Regions from separate parts of the Leifsonia lichenia genome, predicted to be linked through region 1. Evidence: predicted binding sites of a transcription regulator. Region 1 holds the regulator's gene; the other holds the start of a gene.
The links. Region 1 encodes LexA, which represses DNA repair genes until DNA is damaged. Its sites were predicted from a motif close to TCGAACANNTGTTCGA; they were not measured.
Positions count from the first base shown of each region.

Region 1 (4,207 bases):
CGACGTCATCGTGCACGGCGAGCCGGAGCGCAACGACATGGTTCAGTACTTCGCCGAGAACCTCGACGGGTTCGCCGTGACGCAGAACGGCTGGGTGCAGTCGTACGGCTCCCGCTGTACCCGCCCGTCCATCCTGTGGGGTGACGTGTCGCGGCCCAAGCCGATCACGGTCGAGTGGTCGACGTACACCCAGAGCCTCACGCCGAAGCCGGTCAAGGGGATGCTGACCGGGCCTGTGACCATCCTGGCCTGGTCGTTCGTGCGCGACGACCAGCCGCTCGGCGAGACTGCGCGCCAGGTGGCGCTCGCGCTGCGCGACGAGATCGCCGACCTGGAGTCCGCGGGCATCCGGGTGGTGCAGGTCGACGAGCCCGCGCTGCGCGAACTGCTTCCGCTGAAGAAGGCTGACCACGCGTCGTACCTGGACTGGTCGGTCGGGTCGTTCCGGCTCGCGACGTCCGGTGTGCGGGACGAGACGCAGATCCACACCCACCTCTGCTACTCGGAGTTCGGCGTGGTCATCGACGCGATCCGCAACCTGGATGCGGACGTCACCAGCATCGAAGCGGCCAGGTCGCGCATGGAGGTCGTCCACGACATCCAGAGCTCCGGGTTCGAGCACGGCATCGGCCCTGGCGTGTACGACATCCACTCGCCCCGCGTGCCGTCCGTCGCCGAGGTGACGGAGCTGCTCGAGACGGCGCTCGGTGCGATCCCCGGCCGCCAGCTCTGGGTGAACCCGGACTGCGGACTGAAGACGCGCGGCTACGACGAGACCGTCGCGTCGCTGCGCAACATCATCGCCGCGACGCGCGCCGTGCGCGCCGCCGCTCCCGTCACCGCCTAGCCCCAGGCCTCCACGCCTCGACGCCATCGAGCCCAGGGTTTTTCACCGTATTCCGCCCGGATGCGTTGAAAAACCCTGGGCTCGATCGCGTTCGGGGTGAGGATGGGGGAATGGTGGAGATCGGGGCTGATGCGTTCGAAGCGATGGTCGGCGACGTGTTCGACGCGCTGCCGCCGGACATGGTCGCGCCGCTCGAGAACGTGGCGATCCTGATCGAGGACCAGCCGCCCGGCGCCCGGCCGCGACTGTACGGGCTGTACAGCGGGCATCCACTGACCAGGCGCGGAGTCTACGGGTTCGGCGAGCTGCCCGACCGGATCACGCTGTACCGCAACAACCTCGCTGCCAGTGCTGCGGATCTGGATGCGCTGCGTGCGCGCGTTCGGGTGACCCTCGTCCACGAGATCGGGCACTACTTCGGGCTCGACGACGCCCGCCTGCAGGAGCTCGGCTGGGCGTGACCGGCCTGGTCCGCCGATCGAGTCTGACGCTGTTCGCTGTCGGTCGCGGCCGGCCGCGTGAACGACGTCGGACTCGATGGGGTGCAGAGCAGGGTGGATGCGCGTGAGCCCGGCCGTGCATCCACGGGCCGGGCTCGGAAACGCTGGGGTGTCGGTCAGACGGCGCGGAGGACCGCCACGACCTTGCCGAGGACTTCGGCGTAGTCGCCCAGGATGGGCTCGAAGTTGGAGTTGCGGGGCAGCAGCCAGGTGTGGCCGTCGCGCTGGCGGAAGACCTTGACCGTCGCCTCGTCGTCGAGCATGGCCGCGACGATGTCGCCGTTCTCCGCGGTCTTCTGCGTGCGGACGACCACCCAGTCGCCGTCGCAGATGGCGGCGTCGATCATCGACTCGCCCACGACCTTCAGCATGAAGAGCTCGCCGTTCCCGACGAGCTGGCGGGGGAGGGGGAAGACCTCCTCCACCTGCTGCTCGGCGGTGATCGGCACGCCGGCGGCGATGCGGCCGACGAGCGGGACCATCGCGGCGTCGCCGACAGGCGTCTGGTTCTCGTAGTCGACCGACTCGGAGGAGTTCGACGGCAGGTCGATCAGGATCTCCAGCGCGCGCGGCCGGTTCGGGTCGCGGCGCAGGTAGCCGCTCAGCTCGAGCTGGTTGAGCTGATGCGTGACGCTCGACAGAGACGAGAGGCCGACGGCGTCGCCGATCTCCCTCATGCTCGGCGGATAGCCGCGCTGGCTCACCGATCGCTGGATGACGTCGAGGATGGACAACTGCTTCTCGCTCAGGTTCTTACGTCTGCGCGTGCCCCCGCGCTCGCGTGCTCCCTGGTTGTCGTTCGCCACGGTCGTCCCTTTCGTGACCCGTCTGCGCATCCGGCCGGCCCGAATGTCGGTGGTGCCTGGTTGAGTGAAGTCCAGACAATCGAAACTGTATCCACGATGCAGGGGTAAAACAAACATGTGTTCGAGCGTGTCTCGAAATCACTGGTGTTTTTCGTCATTGAATCGTGCTTGTGGTTTCGAACATTCGAAGATATATTCGGAACACAGCTTCGCATCCGGCCTGCCGGCCAAGCACCGGGTGCGGAATCTTAGGAGGTCAGCAGCATGAGCACAGCAACGATCACGATGTCGTCGTCGCAGTTCCCGACGCCCGTGGGCGCGCGCACGCGCCTTCGTCTCACGCGACGCGGACGCGTCGTCCTCACCACGCTGGCCTCCGTGCCGCTCATCGTCGGAGCCCTCGTCTTCGCGCTCAACGGCGGAGGCGCTGCGGCCTCGGGCGACCAGGCCCACGTGCAGTTCCACTACGTGACGGTCGAGTCAGGCCAGTCGCTGTGGAGCATCGCGGAGAAGGTCGCGCCGAGCGCAGACCCCCGCGATGTGATCGCGGACATCGTCTCGCTGAACCAGCTCGATACCGCCGTGGTGTCGCCGGGCCAGCAGTTGGCGATTCCGACGCAGTACGCGGGGTAGGGCCCGGGCGGTCCTCGGTAGCGCGGGTTTGAGAGCGCTGGGGAAGTTTGGGGAGGGCGTGCCTGGATGGGTGCGCCCTTTTTGCGTGGCTGGTGGGGTGGTGCGGGCGCGGGCGCGGAGTGCGGGGTGCGGGGGGGAATTTGGGGCGCCTTGGTGGGGTGGTTCGTCGCTCGGCAGGACTCTTGGGCCGGTCAAGTGTCGGTTCTCCGTTCGGAAGGAGAAGTTGGCGGCGTGTCGTACGGATTGTCCTGCGGAACCGAGCCGAGCGGTCCCGCGGCAGTGCCGCCGGGTGACGGTGGTGAGCTGGGTGCTTCGATCCGAAGGAGGTCGTGGCTGGTTGGGTGTGGGTTCTCGGTTGGGCAGGAGTTTGCTGCTGGTGGGGTGTGGGTTCTGCGTTGGGCGGGAGTTTGCTGCTTGACGGTGTCGGTTCTCCGTTGGGCAGGAGGTTGCTGCTGACGGGGGTGTGGATTCTCCGTTGGGCAGGAGATTGCTGCTGGTGGGGTGTGGGTTCTCCGTTGGGCAGGAGTTTGCTGCTTAGCAGTGTGGGGTTTCCGTTGGGCAGGAGATTGCTGCTGGTGGGGTGCGGGTTCTGCGTTGGGCAGGAGGTTGCTGCTGGTGGGGTGCGGGTTCTCCGTTCGGAAGGAGGCGTTCGCGGCGTGGCGCGTGGGGTCTCCGTTCGAACGGAGTGCCGTGCGGGTTCGCCAGCCGCTCGGCGTCACACGGTGCGCCGCGTGACTAGCATTGGTGGGTGACTTCTCTTTCCGATTTGCCGATTCGTGATGACTTGCGGGGCAAGACCCCCTACGGAGCGCCGCAGAAGGTCGTTCCGGTGGCGCTGAACGTGAACGAGAACACGCATCCGGTGCCCGCGGATGTGGCCGCCGACATCGTCGCGCGCATCTCGGCGGCGATCGGGGGCGTCAACCGTTACCCGGATCGGGAGTTCACCGAGCTGCGCGAGTCGTTCGCGCGGTACCTCGGGCACGGACTGACCGCCGAGAACATCTGGGCGGCCAACGGGTCCAACGAGGTTCTGCAGCACATCCTGCAGGCGTTCGGGGGACCGGGTCGCAGCCTGCTCGGGTTCAGCCCGACCTACTCGATGTACCCGCTGCTCGCATCCGGCACCGGCACGAGCTGGATCGCCGCGCACCGCGACGGCGAATTCGAGCTGTCGGCGAAGACCGCCGCGGAGCAGATCCGGCGCGAAGACCCGGACATCGTCATCCTGTGCTCGCCGAACAACCCGACGGGGACGCCGCTGTCGCTCGCGACCATCGAGGCCGCGTACGACGCGGCCCGCGGCATCGTGATCGTCGACGAGGCGTACGCCGAGTTCCTGCCGGACGGCGAGCAGACCGCCCTTGGCCTGCTGCCCGGCCGTCCGCGCCTGCTGATCTCGCGCACCATGAGCAAAGCGT
Region 1 covers NZ_BAAGWT010000002.1:942,231-946,437, reverse strand. Annotated here, with positions in the region: gene metE (5-methyltetrahydropteroyltriglutamate--homocysteine S-methyltransferase) at 1-847, shown strand, start outside; gene ACYVGI_RS09055 (metallopeptidase family protein) at 958-1,308, shown strand; gene lexA (transcriptional repressor LexA) at 1,464-2,183, opposite strand; gene ACYVGI_RS09045 (LysM peptidoglycan-binding domain-containing protein) at 2,418-2,786, shown strand; gene ACYVGI_RS09040 (histidinol-phosphate transaminase) at 3,535-4,207, shown strand, end outside.

Region 2 (4,207 bases), 320 kb from region 1:
ATGAGGAAGTCGAGACGGAGCTTGATCTCGCGCAGCACCTGCGCGGCGATCTTCTCCTCGCGCTCGGTGAGGTGGAGCTTGTCCATGAAGAGCCGGGCGTCGCTGAGGCTGAGCTGTGACGCGTCCGCGATGCTGGCGCCGTGTACGAGGACGGCGAGGACCTCGGGCTTGAGGCGCTTGCCGCCGCACACGGAGCACGGGACCTCGCGCAGGTACTCCGCCCACCGGGCGCGCTGCGTGTCGGTCTCGGCCTGGAGGTACTGACGCTCGATGTACGGCACGACGCCCTCGAAGCCGGAGGTGTAGCTCATTTCACGGCCGTAGCGGTTCTTCCACTTGACCTTGACCTCGAAGTTGTCGCCGCGCATGACCGCGTTGCGGACCTCTTCCGAGAGCTTCTTCCACGGCGTCTTCAGGGAGAACTTCAGGTCGCGGGCGAGGCCGTCGAGCAGCTTCTCGTAGTACTGGAACAGTCCCCTGCCCTGCGTCGTCCACGGGATGATGACGCCATCGGCGATGCTGACGTCTTCGTCGCCGAGCAGCAGATCCTCGTCCACCGCCATGCGGGTGCCGAGGCCGGAGCACTCCGGGCAGGCGCCGAACGGTGCGTTGAACGAGAAGGTGCGCGGCTCGATCTCGGTGAGCTGGATGGGGTGGTTGTTGGGGCAGGACAGCTTCTCGCTGAACGTGCGCCACGCATCCGGGCCCTCTTCGTCGACGAAGTTGACCTGGACGAGACCGTCGGTGAGCCGCAGAGCGGTCTCCAGCGAGTCGGTCAGTCTGCTCAGGATGTCTGGCCCGGCGACCAGGCGGTCGACGACGACGGAGATGTCGTGTTTGTACTGCTTCTTGAGGGTCGGCGGGTCGCTGAGCTGGACCGGCTCTCCGTCGACGAGCGCGCGCGAGTAACCGCTGGCGGCCAGCTCCTTGAAGAGGTCGACGAACTCGCCCTTCTTCTGCGAGACGACCGGGCTGAGCACCTGGTAGCGACGGCCGGTCTCGAGCTCCATGAGCTGGTCGGCGATCTGCTGCACCGTCTGGCGCTGGATGGGCTCGCCGCAGACCGGGCAGTGCGGCACGCCGATGCGCGCCCAGAGCAGGCGCATGTAGTCGTATATCTCGGTGATCGTGCCGACCGTGGACCGCGGGTTGCGGTTGGTGGACTTCTGATCGATGGAGACGGCGGGGCTCAGACCCTCGATGAAGTCGACGTCCGGCCTGTCCACCTGACCGAGGAACTGGCGCGCGTACGCGGACAGCGACTCGACGTAGCGGCGCTGCCCCTCGGCGAAGATCGTGTCGAAGGCGAGCGACGACTTGCCCGACCCCGACAGCCCGGTGAAGACGACGAGCGAATCCCTCGGGATCTCGAGATCGACGTTGTGCAGGTTGTGCACACGCGCTCCCCGCACGCTGAGGTGTGAACCGGTCACCTTGCCCATAACCACCCGATCAATTTCAGTCACTCGATCAATTCTCCGCTACTCTCCGCCGCACGCCAGCCGTGTTCGCCCAGCGCAGATCGAAGATATGTTCGATTGTACCGGCTCATCGACAGACCTGTCACCGCACGCCGCCGAGTCTATGCCGCACCACCGACATTGCTTGGAGACAGCGGCGGATCACTGGTGCGGACGGCGCAGCAGCACGGGGGCGGCGACGAGCACGAGGGCGACGACCGTCGCCCCGGCGAGCACGGCCGGCCAGATCGCGGCGGCGCCGCGCGCGGCACCGGTGAGCGCGAGCAGACCGGCCGTCGCCGCCTGAACGGGCACCTGGACGAGAGCGAACCTGCGCAGCGACGACAGCAGGACGGCGGGCTGCAGACGCGCGAACGGCGGGACGACGAGCATCCACGTCGCCGTGAGGTGCAGGGCGTGCGCGCCGGCGATCAGCGCGTATACGCGCCACTCCCCGACCGACTGGGGATGCAGCAGCACCGTGAACGCGAGCGCCCCGATGAGGAACCACGCGGTCAGCCAGCGCGGAACCGCCACGGCCGCGGCGGTCAGTGCGAGCGAGACGGCCACCCAGAAGCCGGAGTCGGCGACCGTGACGCAGAGGAATACGGCGATGACGGCGAACAGTGCCCTGACCCACCAGCCGGGCACGGTGAAGCCGAGCTCCGGCTGCGGGGTGGTCGCGTCGCTCATCGCGCCCTCCGCGGCCTGCTCAGCTCGCGCAGCCGCGCATCCCGTGCTCCTGTCGGCAGGCCGGACGCGTCGGCATCCTGCCAGACGAGCACGTCGATGCCCGCTGCGGCCAGCCTGCGGAGGCGCAGGGTGCGTTCCAGCTCCACGACGCGGAGCGCCAGCCGCTCCCTGGCGGGCAGGTCGCGGGTGAGCCTGGCCGGGAGGACGTCGACCGCGATCACCCGGTGCCCGGCCGCCCGCCAGGCGAGCGCCAGCCGCAGCGGTTGCTCGTCGAGGAACGTCGACATCACGTAGACCAGCGCGCCGGGCGCGAGGATCGGGGCGCGGACCCGCTCGGTCGCGGCGCCCCGGGGAGCGGTGAGCTCGACGGCGCGACGCACCCGGTGCAGGTGACGTGCCCCCGCGCGCGGCGGGACGGCACGAGCAGGATCGGCGAGGTCGTCGAAGCCGACCATGTCCCCCGCGGCGACATACGCCCCGGCGAGCGATACGACGGCCTCCCGCGCCAAGTCCTGCGACGAGACCCCCGGCAGGGGATGCAGTGCCGCCCAGTCGGCCACCCTCGCGGTCAGATCGTCCCTGCTGTCGATGACGAACTGCACAGAGGCGTCCGAGGTCGCCATTGTGCGGCGGACGAAGAGCTCCCCCGCATTCTGGGAGCGCCTCGCCGTCGCCTTCCAGTCGATGCGGCGCAGCCTGTCCCCCGGCTGGAACCGATCCACGTCGCGGAACTCGCCGCCGTCGCCGGGGCGGGCAGACGGATGCGGACCGGTCAGGCCGATCAGGCGCGCGGGCAGCGGAAGGCTCCTGATCGGGACGACGCGTGGCCGCACCACCCTGTCGAGCGACGGACCATCCGCGGTGTCCCCGACGAACGCCGCGTCGGCGCCGATCGCCCTGGCACCGAGCCTCAGCAGACGCTGCGGACCGGAGTGGCCGACGACGATGTTCGTGGCGATGGCAGCGGCGGTGCGCTGGGTCACGACGGCGTCGAGCGGCGCACGGTTCGGGAGGGCGATGCGCACGCCGAACGCGTCGACCGGCGCGGGGGTGGTGACGGAGCCCGTGGCCCGGACAGTGGCGCCCTGGGTGGGAGGCGCGGTTGTCGCGCGCGTGCGCGTGCTGGGGGTCGGGGCCGCCTGGACGTCGGCGGTCGAGGCGGGCGCGCCCGGCGCGGCGTCGGCGTGTGCGGAGAACGACAGAGGGATGCGTTCGGCCGGGCGCCGATCCCAGCCGAATGCGGCGGCGACCAGCAGCGGGACACCGACCATCGCCAGTTCAACACGCCCGGCGACGAAGCCGGCGCCGAGGCAGAGCACTGCGACGAGCAGCGCAGCGACGACGGCTGGGCTGAGATTCCAGTGGGTGGAGGTGGTGCGCGCGGGGTCCGCTGCTGGTGGCATTTCGCCCGGCTCGCTCGCCGTGGGGTCGCTCACCCCGGGAGTCCCGCATCCGGTGCCGTGGCGGGGACCGCGTCCCTGGCTGAGCCGATCGACGGGGGGCCAGGCACCGCGTTGACCACCTCGGCCACCACCTGGGAGGCCTGCACGCCGCTCGTCCACGCCTGAACGGTGAGCGAGAGGCGGTGGGCGAGGACGGGGATCGCGACGGCCTTCACATCGTCGGGGATGACGAAGTCGCGTCCTGCCATCACGGCGCGGGCGCGGGCGACGAGCAGGAGTCCCTGGGAGCCGCGGGGCGACGCCCCCACCTCCACAGCGCGGTGGCGACGGGTCGCCGCGGCGATGGCGACGCAGTATGCGGCGATGTCCGGGTCGACGTCGACCCGTTCGACGCCGTCCTGCATGGCACGAAGCGTCGCACCGTCGATGACCGGCTCGACAGTGGCGATCTCCCTGCGTCTGCTCACACGGGCGAGGAGGACGCGGCTCTCGCCGTCCGCATCCGGGTAGCCGACGCTCAGGCGGGTCATGAAGCGGTCGAGCTGCGCCTCCGGCAGCGCGTACGTGCCCTCGAACTCGATGGGGTTGGAGGTGGCGACGACGTGGAACGGGTGCGGCAACGGGAAGCTCTGGCCCTCGACCGTCACCTGG
Region 2 covers NZ_BAAGWT010000002.1:622,839-627,045, forward strand. Annotated here, with positions in the region: gene uvrA (excinuclease ABC subunit UvrA) at 1-1,442, opposite strand, end outside; gene ACYVGI_RS07505 (hypothetical protein) at 1,623-2,153, opposite strand; gene ACYVGI_RS07510 (DUF58 domain-containing protein) at 2,150-3,589, opposite strand; gene ACYVGI_RS07515 (AAA family ATPase) at 3,586-4,207, opposite strand, start outside.
Region 2: a site for LexA is predicted at 1,523-1,538, ahead of uvrA (excinuclease ABC subunit UvrA). Genes of this name have one in related genera too.